3 regions of the Clostridium tanneri genome follow, and region 2 is predicted to be linked to each of the others. Evidence: riboswitches for the same ligand, from Rfam matches in the RefSeq annotation. Region 2 holds a riboswitch; each other region holds the start of a gene.
The links. Region 2 has a riboswitch for cobalamin ahead of cbiQ (cobalt ECF transporter T component CbiQ). Riboswitches for the same ligand answer to the same signal wherever they lie in the genome.

Region 1: it holds a riboswitch for cobalamin, as region 2 does, so the genes downstream of both, P8V03_RS11935 (cobyric acid synthase) here and cbiQ (cobalt ECF transporter T component CbiQ) in region 2, are expected to answer to the same signal.
Region 3: it holds a riboswitch for cobalamin, as region 2 does, so the genes downstream of both, P8V03_RS06340 (radical SAM protein) here and cbiQ (cobalt ECF transporter T component CbiQ) in region 2, are expected to answer to the same signal.

Annotation. Positions count from the first base shown of each region.
Region 1 is NZ_JARUJP010000013.1:48,727-53,020, forward strand. It holds gene cbiB (adenosylcobinamide-phosphate synthase CbiB) at 1-813, opposite strand, end outside; gene P8V03_RS11935 (cobyric acid synthase) at 838-2,355, opposite strand; cobalamin riboswitch at 2,539-2,718, opposite strand; gene P8V03_RS11940 (energy-coupling factor ABC transporter ATP-binding protein) at 2,819-3,544, opposite strand; gene P8V03_RS11945 (energy-coupling factor transporter transmembrane component T family protein) at 3,556-4,294, opposite strand, start outside.
Region 2 is NZ_JARUJP010000040.1:9,094-13,387, reverse strand. It holds gene P8V03_RS18260 (energy-coupling factor ABC transporter permease) at 1-396, opposite strand, end outside; gene P8V03_RS18255 (energy-coupling factor ABC transporter ATP-binding protein) at 436-1,290, opposite strand; gene cbiQ (cobalt ECF transporter T component CbiQ) at 1,303-2,205, opposite strand; cobalamin riboswitch at 2,357-2,547, opposite strand; gene P8V03_RS18245 (hypothetical protein) at 2,627-2,830, opposite strand; cobalamin riboswitch at 2,990-3,172, opposite strand; gene murJ (murein biosynthesis integral membrane protein MurJ) at 3,214-4,294, opposite strand, start outside.
Region 3 is NZ_JARUJP010000005.1:174,983-179,276, forward strand. It holds gene P8V03_RS06335 (L,D-transpeptidase family protein) at 139-1,527, shown strand; cobalamin riboswitch at 1,623-1,794, shown strand; gene P8V03_RS06340 (radical SAM protein) at 1,905-2,765, shown strand; gene P8V03_RS06345 (MurR/RpiR family transcriptional regulator) at 2,879-3,643, shown strand; gene P8V03_RS06350 (PTS transporter subunit EIIC) at 3,800-4,294, shown strand, end outside.

The DNA.
Region 1 (4,294 bases), on a different contig from region 2:
GGTGCCACCGAGCTGTACTTTCATAGCTCCTGCAGCTGCCCCTTCCGGATAAGCACAATTAGGACTTTTATGATTTTTTCTGTCTCTAATCATTATCTTAAAGCTTTCCACCATATTTCCTTTTACCACAAAAGCAACTACGCATATAAGAAAACCAGTAATTCTAGCAGGTATAAAATTAAAAACATCATCTACCTTAGCTGGAAAAAAGCCTATATGTCTATATTTTTCATTCATATAACCAAGCATTGAATCCATAGTGTTAATGCCCTTATACATCATAGCCAGTGGTGCTCCACCTATAATGGCATAAAATAATGGTGCTATTACTCCATCTGCAGCATTTTCTGCTACCGTTTCTACATCTGCTCTTATTATCTCTTTATCACTAAGTTCTGTTGTATCCCTTCCCACTATATATGATAGCTTTACTCTGGCATCTCCTAAATTGTTATCCTTTAATGCATAGTAAACCTTTTTAGCTTCCTGTGCTAGGCACTTAGCAGCTAAAGTTGTCCATATTATAACTGTATTTATAATAATATATAGCCAAGTAATATCCCCTATTAACTTTAATAATATAAATGGAATCATAAAGCTTATGGATGCTACAATGACTACTATCAATCCTCCAAAAAACTTAATTCCTTTATTTGTTTTACAAAACTTTCTTCCCCTCTTTTCTAAGAAGGATATAAGCTTTCCTATATATATAACAGGATGAGGGAACCAATAGGGATCTCCTATTATCCAGTCAAGTATAACTGCTAAAAATATAGCTATTGTATTAGTGATAAAAAAAGATGTAATCAAACCGTTCCCTCCAACCTTTTTAAATTATTTTTTTATGTTCATAATTTCATAAATTTTGTTCATATCTATATTAGCCCTTACGATATCTGCCAGTTTATCTAGTTCTAATTCCCTAAGACTCTCATAGGTACCGGATTTTTTTGTTTTCATTCCCTTTTTCACTCTAATTCTATTTAACATATATTCTCTAAAATCTACTCCGTCGAAAATTCCATGTATATAAGTTCCCATTATATTTCTGTCTGTATTAATTGCTCCGTCAAGAATTTCAACCTTTTCTCCATTTTTATCTAGTATTCTAAATAGAGGCTTTGCATTCTTTCCATAGGTGCATATTCCCATATGAATTTCATATCCATAGGTTTTTAATTTTATATTTTCCATGGAATTATCCTCATTATACACATTGAAGTCTTCTATACTTTCAGCATTTACTCTAGTAGTTACCTTTTCTTCTTCAAAAATTGTTTCTATATCTAAAAGTCCCATAGCTTCTACTTCCTTAACCTCAGTTTCAACGCCATAAGGGTCCTTTATGAGCTTTCCAAGTATCTGATACCCACCGCAAATTCCCATTACTAAACCTGTTTTGCTATATTCCTTAATAGCTCTCTCAAGACCGCACTCCCTTAACTTAAGTAGATCTTCAATAGTATTCTTACTTCCTGGAATTATTAGTAAATCAGGGTGACCAAATTCTTCTAAGGAATTTATAAATCTCACTGAGACATCTGCTTCACTTTTTAGGGCATCTAAATCTGTGAAATTAGATATATGAGGAAGTTTAATTACAGCTATATCTATAGGTGCTGTAACCTTAGTATTAAATTGTACTGCACCATCTTCATCTTCAAGAGCTAGATTAAAATAAGGGACTACACCTAAACAAGGCACTTTTATTATGTCCTCAAGCATAGTAAGCCCTGGTTTTAATATCTCCACATCTCCCCTAAACTTATTTATTATAGTACCTTTAACCCTCTTTCCTTCATCTTCAGTGAAAAGCACCATAGTTCCTGCAAGAGATGCAAATACTCCTCCTTTATCAATATCTCCTGCCAAAAGCACAGGAGCATCTACAAGTTCAGCCATTCCCATATTTACAATGTCTCTATCTCTTAGATTAATTTCTGCAGGACTCCCTGCCCCTTCCATAACAATTATGTCAAATTCCTTTTCCATCTTTTCGAACTGTTCTTTAAGCATATCCCTAAACTCTAACTTCATGTTGTGATATTCCATAGCTGTACTGTTACCATAAACCTTCCCATTAACTATGATTTGACACTTTTTATCTGAAGTAGGTTTTAAAAGTATAGGATTCATATAAGCCTCTGGTTGAAGTCCCGAAGCATAAGCTTGAAGTACCTGAGCACGTCCCATCTCTTTTCCATCTAAAGTTATGTAAGAATTTAAAGACATATTTTGTGATTTAAAAGGACAAACTGAATATCCATCCTGCTTAAATATTCTACAAAGTGCTGTTACTAATATACTCTTTCCTACTGATGATCCCGTTCCTTGTATCATTATCTTAGCCATGACTATCTCCCCCTTATAAAACTTCCATGTAGCATTTATACCACTCTATGTTCTATTTATTTATAGTTAAACTTTAGTATTACTAAAAATAAAAGCAGTAAACCCTGAAAGTTTACTGCTTTTAACATCACTGAAAAACCGGCTAAAGCCAGACATCATATTAAAAGTACTCTCCCTCCGAAAGTCCATAAAACATATTAGGCAGGTCTCCTGACTTATGATTCTTCCTCCCCTTTACCTTCCTCTAAATAGAGTGGTTTAACAAAGGTTCGTCCTCAAATACAGTAGCGGGGGCTGTAGCGGATTCTAACCGCATTCCCTTTTCACCTTTTTTTAAAAGGCACCTATATAAATTATTTTATTTTACACTTTTAGTTTATTATAAGCTTCATTATATGTCAATGGCTTCTAAGGTATCCATTAACTCCATATCAGTTACAAATGCAGAAACTACAAGCTCTATTTATTTTATATTATATTGAACTAAAAAATCAGTATCATTAATTACTACCTCATAGTTATCGTCTCTTATTATTTTATGATCTTCTGAAAACACCAATGCTCTTTTAAATACTCCCTCTACATACTGAAAATCATGAGTAGAACATATTATGGTCTTGCCGCTTTCATTTAACCTAGTCAAAAGGGTTCTTAAAAAATTTTTTCCCTTTGGATCTATGCCATTCATAGGCTCGTCCAAAACTAAAACCTCTGGATTTAAAGCAAGTACACTAGCTATAGCTACTCTTTTCTTTTCTCCACCACTTAAGTTATAAGGCTCTCTATCCTTTAAATCCTCAATATCTAAAAGTCTTAAACAATCACCAACTCTTCTCTCCACTTCTTTCTCATCCATACCCATTTGTCTTAATCCAAAGGCTACTTCTTCATAAACATTAGAACAGAAAAGCTGAGCATCAGAGTTTTGGAATACAAAACCAACCTTTTTGTGAAAACCCTTTGAAAAATTGTTATTTCCCAGTACCTTACTGTTTATTTCTTCTCCATTAAAATAATATTTTCCTTCAGTTGGAAATATTATGCCATTTATCAACTTTAAAAAAGTTGACTTTCCACTACCATTTGGACCTATTAACGCTACTGATTCTCCTTCTTTAATGGTTACATTTATATCTCGCAAAACTTCAATATCCTTGTATTTAAACCAACTGTTCTTAACTTCAATCATTTTCTCACATCCTACTTAAAGTAAAAATACATCATTATTATTAATACATTTACAAAAGAGTATAAAATATCTTTAAAAGTAAAACTAAATTTTGAATAAGCCTTGTATTCTCCAGTAAAACCTCTACATTCCATTGCAGAATACATTTCATCTCCAAGCTCCTTTGACTTTAAAAATAAGTTACCCATTATTTTAGTTAAGGAAGAATATTTACTGCTATTTCTCCCCACAGACCTCAGCTTTAAAGCATAAAACATTTCAAGGGAAAACTCACCTAATATATAAATGTATTTTATTGTAATGTCAAATACTAATATAAATATATCTGGTATAAAAAAAATCTTTAGACACTTAGTGATATCATGCCATCTTGTGGTATAAGATAACAGATTTATAGATATTATAGTTCCTGTAACCTTAAAGAGTAGTAAAATACTGTTTCTAACGTTTCCCATTATTATAGAAGGTGTCAACATTACTATAGTAAATAATGGCACCATTAAACTTAAAGCTAATATTTTCTTTATTTCTCTTACATCTAATAAGGCAACTAGTAATAATAGATATGCATCAATAATTAAAACATATGTAAACTCTTGAGATAACGCTATTAACAATATATTTAATACTGTAAAGATAAGCTTAATAAGAGGATTTAGCTTGTATACAAAACCATTGCCAGTTATACCATTTCTCTTTATTAGAGACAGTATATGAATAATAGACATTATGCTTTTATCTATAAAGCTA
Region 2 (4,294 bases):
TAATCCTCCGTGAGCAAGCAAAATTGCCTGAAAAATTAACACAATAACACCTAAAATACTGACTGCAGCAGGCCCAAATAAAATTGCGCCAAGCCCAGTACCTGTCATATGTGAGCAACTTCCTGTTACTGACGGAATTTTTAAAGATGAAATTACAAAAATAAATGCACCTGCCATAGCAAGAACAGTTATGGATTTACGATTTTCTGATAGCGTTTTTTTAATTGATAAGTAACCTGTTACTAAAAATGGAAAGCATATAGCACCCCATATAATACAAAATCTTGGTGGAAGATACCCTTCCATGATGTGCATTGCGTTTGCTATGGTAGTTACTCCGAAAATTAACGTAAAGACTGTCATAATAGTAATAATTCTCTTTTCTTTTTGATTCATTTTATTTTTCCCCCTTATGTTATTTCAATTAATATTAATCTAAGCTAAATCACCTAGAGAAATTTCCTGTTTTTCTAGAACTTTCTCAAGTTCCTCTGTACTTTTCGGATAGACTTTTGTATCTTCTAGTACATTTTTCTCTACAAGCATTTCATAGACCTCCAGCATAGTTGGCTGTTTTAAATTCGCCCGTTTTAAAATTGACCTATCTTGAAAAATTTCTAAAGGTGTTCCATCTGCAATAATTTGTCCCTGATAAAATACAAGAATTCTTTCAGCCCATCTGTATGCAAAGTCTACATCATGAGTGGAAATCAACATTGTCTTCCCCTCAGAACTAAGCTTATCTAAAACTTCTTCTAACATTAACGCATTTAATGGATCCAATGCTGCCATCGGTTCATCAAAAATGATGATTTCCGATTTCATAGCAATAATATCCGCAATGGTGACGCGCTTCTTCTCGCCACCACTCAAGTAGTGCGGCGGACGATCCTTAAAATCTGAGATATTCATGTATGCCAGTGCTTCATCAACCCTTCTCTGTACTTCCTCTTTCGGAAGTTTTAAATTCATTGGTCCGAATCCAACCTCTGCCATAACTGTAGATGCAATAATTTGATTGTCTGCATCCTGAAATACAATTCCAATATTTTTTCGGAGTTCCTTTAAATTCTTTTTATTAATCACTGTATCCCGGTAAATAATTTTTCCCTGTTCTGCTGTAAATACACCGTTAATATTCAGGAAAAATGTAGACTTTCCCGAGCCATTGGACCCAAGGACAGCTATTTTCTCCCCTTCATAAACACTCACACTTACGCCCTCTAGTGCAGACTTTCCATTTCCATAAACATAGTATAGATCTTCAACCTCTAATATTGATTTTTTCATAATTGCTCCTTTCTACCGTGTAAAGCTCCGGAGTATAATTAAAAAAATTATGAATATTGTTGCTGAAACAATCTGTATTGCCTCCACCTTTCTATCTTCCTCTAAAAATACAAGATCTCCATCATAGCATCTGGCCTCCATAGCATCATAGTAAGAGTTTGCCTTCTTCAACGAAATAACCAGCATATTGCTTGTAATACTTCCAAATGTGTAACAGGATGTTTTAAAATCACAGTATCCCTGACGAGATTCTGCGGAATTTTTCATTTTAGTATAGACATCTATTAAAATGAAAATGTAACGATAAATTATATTCATCAGCTCTACAATAAGTTTTGGAACATGTGCCTTTCGGAGCACATATATAATTTCAGAAGATGGAGTTGACAGTATCATCATCTGCAGCGCACTAATTGCTGCAAAAACCTTAAGAATCAGGAAAATGACTTCCTTAAGCTTTGCCTGGGAAGTAAAAACATAGCAGAAGCCAAGATACAAGTTGTACTGCCCCATCGATTGTTTTGAAAAATCAATTCCAATAGTAAAAGTACCGATGAGTATAAAGCTTATTTGAACTGCCAGTATTGGTAAGTACTCACCTATGGGAAGTTCTCCTTTTACAATGGTCAGATAAGCCATTGCAATAATGACTACAGTAGACACATATGGATTATCCAATACAATGCAAAGAATCAAGGTCAAAACTGCAAGAGATACTTTAAAGGTAGGGTTCCAATATCTAATTTTAGAATTATAAGCGTAAAAATCAATTGAAAACCCCTCACCGTGTTTATGTCCAATTCTATGATGGTGACGATATGTCTTATCACCATGGGTGTGACCATCCCGTCTCTTATCTTTGAAGAAAAAGATAGCTATCAGGAACATGGTGAATAAAATAATGAATATTTTCATGTCAAACCTCTCTCGTACAATTTAGTTATTGATATTTATAGCACATAAAAAGAGAACCCTTAGAGGTTCTCTTAGAAGCAACGAAATAATATGTTTCGTTAATTAACTAAACACTTATAACTTTTAGCTGCATATATCTTCCCCTCCGAAAGAATCAACAAGATACTAGGCAGGTTTCCTGGCTCAGATTCATTTTACTCCCCCGTCTTCCCGAACAATGTTATTCAGTGACATAATAAGGTTTCATCCTCTTCACAGTAGCGGCGGGCTGCAGTGGCTTTTCCACTTTCCCTTTTAACTCCATTTTGAATTAATGGCAGCACCTAATACTATTAATATTAAATTTTTTCACTTTTTTCTTCAGTATATCGGCTTAAATGCACATCTATTAATAATCAATAACTATTTATTTCTTACTGGACTACCAGATATTTAACATTAAATGTTCTTTAAATAAATCTTTCTCTATATACTCATTTATATCTACTGTGACAGTAAAATCTTTTCTATTTAATATATCTACTGTAGAGCTATTAGTTTTTTCTGATTTTGACCATGCTGCCAGTATAGCCCCTGTAATTACACTATTCGTTGATGATTTTAAATGATTATCCTTAATACGCATAAAAACCTCCTTAATTTTGTTATATTATAGGCTAAAATCATAACAAACATAAAAAATCCTTTTAACAAAAGTGTTAAAAGGAAATACTATAAGAGCTTGTTCAATCATAAAAAATCAACAAAACCATCATAATAACGCCCCCCCTATCACTCGTAGAGTTTACAGTGCATAATATAGGCAGGTATTCTGACTTAAGAATCATTATTTAAATACGCCTTCCCAGTTTTCCAGTGGCTTAATGTATTTAAATTCATCTTTTACAGCTACGGGATAGTCCAGGATTTTCACCTGATTCCCTTTTAATTAATCGAAATTGATTAAACCTATATCTTATTATTAAATTTAATTCTAGTTTATACCTATTAGTAATTAATGTCAATGATTTAAACTTTTCTATTTCTAATAGTCCTTATTGTACTATTAAACTCTTCCACCTTAAGTAGATATATTAATATAAAGTATGTAGCCGTTCCTAATATAAAGGAAATAATTATGGAAGTTAAACTTCCCAGCATTTCCGATGCTATTGACGCCATAGCTATCTTATTTATAAAGTATATAATTCCACCCATAATTACAGAAGAAACAGTAATTTTTATAAAACTATTTATTACATTTCTTATTTCTATACCCTGAAGCTTTTTATTTAATTGCCAGGTCATTATAATTGTAGTTATAACTGCTGATAAGGTGGTAGCCAAAGTAAGCCCAGAAACCTGCATGTATTTTATAATAAATATATTTATTACTATATTTATGGCTATACCTATAAAGCTGTTAATCATAGGTGTTTTTGTATCCTTCACAGAATAGAAGGCTTTGTTTAAAATATCTCTAACTCCATAAGCGATCATAGCAGGACAATAGAAAAAGAGAGCATTTGCCGTTAAAACTGCAGCCTCATTGGTAAAGGCTCCTCTTTTAAAAATCACCGTTACAAGAGGTGTTCTTAAAACAGCTATAGCTACTGCCGCTGGGACCATTATAAGCATTATAGTATTTATTGACTTTACTAATGCTTTTTTATACTCTTCCTTATCTCCTTTAGCCGCCAACTCTGATAAAGTTGGATATACAATCATGGCAATTCCAATAGCGAAGACTTCATAAGCTAATGTGTTTATTTTATTGGCATAATCTAAAACCGTAACCGCCCCATAAAATATATTTGTTGCAAAAGACCTATTTACAAAGACATTTAATTGAATTACAGAAGTACTTATTATAACTGGTATCATCATCTTGAACATCTTATGTACTTCTCTGTCTTTAGTATCTATAACAGCCTCATATTTGTAGCCTAACTTTAAATACTTAGGTATATTTATTACAAGTTGCATAATAAAACCTACTACTGTAGCTACAGCAAAGCCCATTATTCCATACTTATTAGTTAAAAACAATAAATATACTATATAAACCACATTTGAAACTGCTGCCATAGCAGCTGGTTCATAAAATTCC
Region 3 (4,294 bases), on a different contig from region 2:
TCTCTACTAAAAATTAATAATAATTGTCTTAAGTATAAATATCACAACATAAAATAAAATGTATGTGTTATTAACACAAAATTCATTAATCTTAAAAAACAAATATCCATTTAAATCTTTATTTTAATTATAAAGGGGATGAGTATCACGGAAACGGAAAAAGGAAATAGAATAATCATGGGTATCATGATTATTCTTTGGGTTTTACTTATCACGTATATGGGGACGGTGGCATATTTTACAAATCGCTTTTACTTTGGCTCTGAAATTAATGGAATCAATGTTTCTGGTAAAACTGTAGAGGAGACAAAGGAACAAATGGCTTCTAAACTACAGTCATATAGATTAAATCTAAAGGAGAGAGGTGGTAAAGAGGAAGAAATTAGAGGACCTGATATTAATTTAAAGTATAATCCGAGTAGGAGTTATAAAGAGTTCAAAGATAAACAAAATCCTTACAGGTGGGTTTTAGCACCTTTTGATAAAGAAGAATCCAAAATGACAGATGAACTTTCCTATGACAACAAACTATTAAAAGAAAAGATAGACAAGCTTCCTTGCTTTAACAGCAGCAATGTAGTTGAGCCTAAAAACCCTAGCTTCAAGTATGAAGATAAGGGTTATGTCATTATAAGTGAAGTGAATGGAAATAAGGTGGATAAGGATATTTTATACAGCCAAATAGTAAAAGCGATATCTAAGGAGGAAACTTCAATAGATTTGGAAACAACAGATTGTTATATTCGCCCTAAGTATACTTCTAAATCCCCTGAAATTATAAAAGTCAAAGATATTCTTAATAAGTATGTATCTTCGAAAATTACCTATGTTTTCGGAGAATCTAAAGAAACTATAGCTGGTTCAGAAATAAACAAGTGGCTTAAGATTAATGAAAACTTTGAAATTACTGTTGATGAGGAAAAAGTAAGAACCAGCTTAGAAGAGATTTTTAGTGCTTACAATACAGTTGGTAAGTTGAGGAACTTTGTTACATCTTCAGGAAAAACAATAGATATTGATGGTGGCGATTATGGTTGGTCGATTAATATTGCCAAGGAAATACAGGATTTAAATACAATCATCAAAGAAGGACAAACTATAACAAAAGAACCAACATATAGCCAAACTGCTTTATCTCATAATAAAAATGGTATTGGTAATACCTATGTAGAAATAGATATGACAAACCAACATTTATGGTTTTATAAAAATGGCTCCCTAGTGGTACAAGGAGATATTGTTACAGGCAATATAAGCAGTAACCACGGAACACCTAAGGGCATTTATAGACTAAAATATAAACAAGCAGATACTGTATTAAGGGGTCAGGACTATAGTTCACCTGTTAGTTTTTGGATGCCCTTTAATGGAGGTATAGGAATTCATGACGCAAACTGGAGAGGTGCTTTTGGAGGAAATATTTACAGAACAAATGGCTCTCACGGTTGTGTAAACTGCCCTTATTATCTAGCAAGGGAAATATTCTACAATATACAGGCAGGTAGTCCAGTTATTTGTTATTATTAGCTTAGAAAAAATTTATAATTAAAAATGATGTAGTTGTAAAGTTAGGAATTATTAGTTATAATAATTTTATAAAGGAATATCCTTTTATTGACATAATAATATAGGTAGAAAAAGGTGCCCGTAAGGGAGAATAGGGAATGAGGTTGAAGCCTCAGCGGTCCCACCACTGTAAGCGGTAGAACTTTTATAATCCACTGGTTAACACTGGGAAGGAAAAAGTATCGTTAAGCCGTGAGCCAGGAGACCTGCCTTTTTCATTATTGTATCTTAGGGAAGAGATACTGTAGTAAGAATGATGGTAAAATTCTTGAATACGAATATTCGTGTTCAAGAATTTTTTGCTTTTTGTAATAAAAATTTTTGATGGGGTGATAGTTATGGAAATAGTTAAAAAGCTAGTAAGCAAGGATAACTCTGTAAAATACTTATTGAAGATGGAGGATGGTAATACTATTGAAACCTTATACATGTACGACGGCCAGTTAAAACTTACCTACCACAGCACAGTGTGTGTATCCTCTCAGGTAGGATGCAGCCAGGGATGTTTTTTCTGCGCAACAGGAAAACAAGGATTTGTGAGAAATCTTACCTCTCTTGAAATAACTGAACAGGTAGACACTTGTGTTAGCTACTGTAGAGAAATGAATTTAATGCCAATAGATGCAGTTGTTTTTGCAGGAATGGGAGAACCTCTTATGAATTATGAAAATGTTAAAGAGGCAATAGTAAATATATATGAAAAGTACAAAATAGGTAATTTTGAAATTGCTACAGTAGGCTTGACACCAAAAATAGACAAACTAATAAGTGATTTTAAAGGCAGTCCAATTAACATAAGACTTAATCTGTCTCTTCACGCATCATCAAATGAAAGCCGTAAGCCTATAATGCCAGTTACATCAAAATATTCAATAGAGTCAATAATTGATGCAGCTGTTAAATATGCAGAAACCTTTAAAAGGAAGACAAGATTAAGATATATGATTTTTAAGGGGATAAACGACACAGAACTTGATTTACAAAGATTAGAAGCTTTGTTAAAGGGGAAACCACTGAAGCTAATTATTTCAGCCTATAATGACAATAATATAAAGGGGCTAACTGCCCCTAAACAAAGTGAAGTAATAGATTTTTACAATAAACTTAAAGACAAGATAGATTGTGGTATATTCCATAATTTCGGTGCGGACATTAAAGGTGGATGTGGACAGCTTAGACAGGAAAATATAGAAGATTAAGTCAACTTATATCATACTATGATATAATATAAGTTCCAATGTAATATACATCACAATATTATTGTGCAAATTATTCATTAAAATCTATATGTTAACTAGAGGGTGGTTGAAGAATGAAGGTTGACTTAAGTAAAATTGTTAATAATAAAAAGATAACAGCTTTAGAAGAGCAGGTACTAGAATACATAATTAATAATATTGATTCTGTTATGGATATTGGTGTAAGAGGTGTTGCAGCTGAAAACTACACCTCTACATCTACAATCATGAGGCTTTCAAAAAAATTAGGTTTTACTGGATTTATCGATATGATTTATAATATAGCCCCTCTAGTAGATAGCAGCAATACAGGAGTTACAGAAAAATCAGAGGCATTAATAGGTACAGACATTAATTTTTTATCTAAGTATATAGAAGAAAATCACATAACAAGATTCGTAGAGTTGCTATCAAAAGGAACAGGGAAGTATATTTTTATTTATGCAAGAGGATCTTCTAAAATAGCTGGAGAATATTTCAATAAAAAGCTGCTAGGCATAGGAATAAAAAGTATACTAATAGATTCTATAGGAAGCTTTGAAAGCAATCTAGAAGATATGGAAATGCTAATAGTAATATCAAAATCTGGGGAAACTAAAGAGGTATTAGATAAGGTTCAAGTAGCAAAAAAGAGAAATAAATTAGTTGTTTCTTTTACAAAGGAAGTTGAAAATAGCATTTCAGTTCTTTCTGACATTTCCTTTAAGATATTTGATATGCACAAGCTAGATGACGGTAATTTATTGCCTAACTCATTTTTTGCAAATATGATTATGTTCATGGAGTACTTAATTTATAGATACTATGAAGAAACAAAAAAGGAAGATAGAAGTAAATAAATAGTCTGATTTGAGAAACCTGTTATCTTTTATGCTAACAGGTTTCTTCATGTTCAAAATCCATTTCGAAAATATGAAAACGTATATATAATAAAGCTGTAAAAAGAATTAAGTAATCAAAGCTGTAAAAAATAAAGTAATTAAGAGGTGAAAATTATGAAGGATAAGATTATGAATGCCATGCAAAGATTCTCAAAAGCTATGTTTATTCCAGTATTAATACTTCCTATAGTAGGTATACTGATAGCATTTGGAAATATATTAACAAATGCTAAGCTAGCTCAATATGCACCATTTCTAAAAAATAACTTAATATTTGGATTTGGTAAGATACTTTCTGGATCATTAGTGCCTATACTGGCTAACCTTGGAATAATATTCTGCGTAGGTTTAGCAGTAGGACTTGCAAAAGAGAAAAAGGCAGAAGCTGGTTTTACATCGGTTTTAGTTTATTTTATATTCAATAATGCTATGAATATCTTCCTTAGTTTATCAGGTAAATTAGTTCCAGTTGATAAATTAAGAGGATCTGGTCAGGCAATGGTACTTGGAACACAAGTTCTAGACATGGGAGTTTTCTTAGGAATAATTTTAGGTATAGTTGTAGCTTATTTTCATAACAAGTACTGTAAAAAAGAATTTAACGGGGCT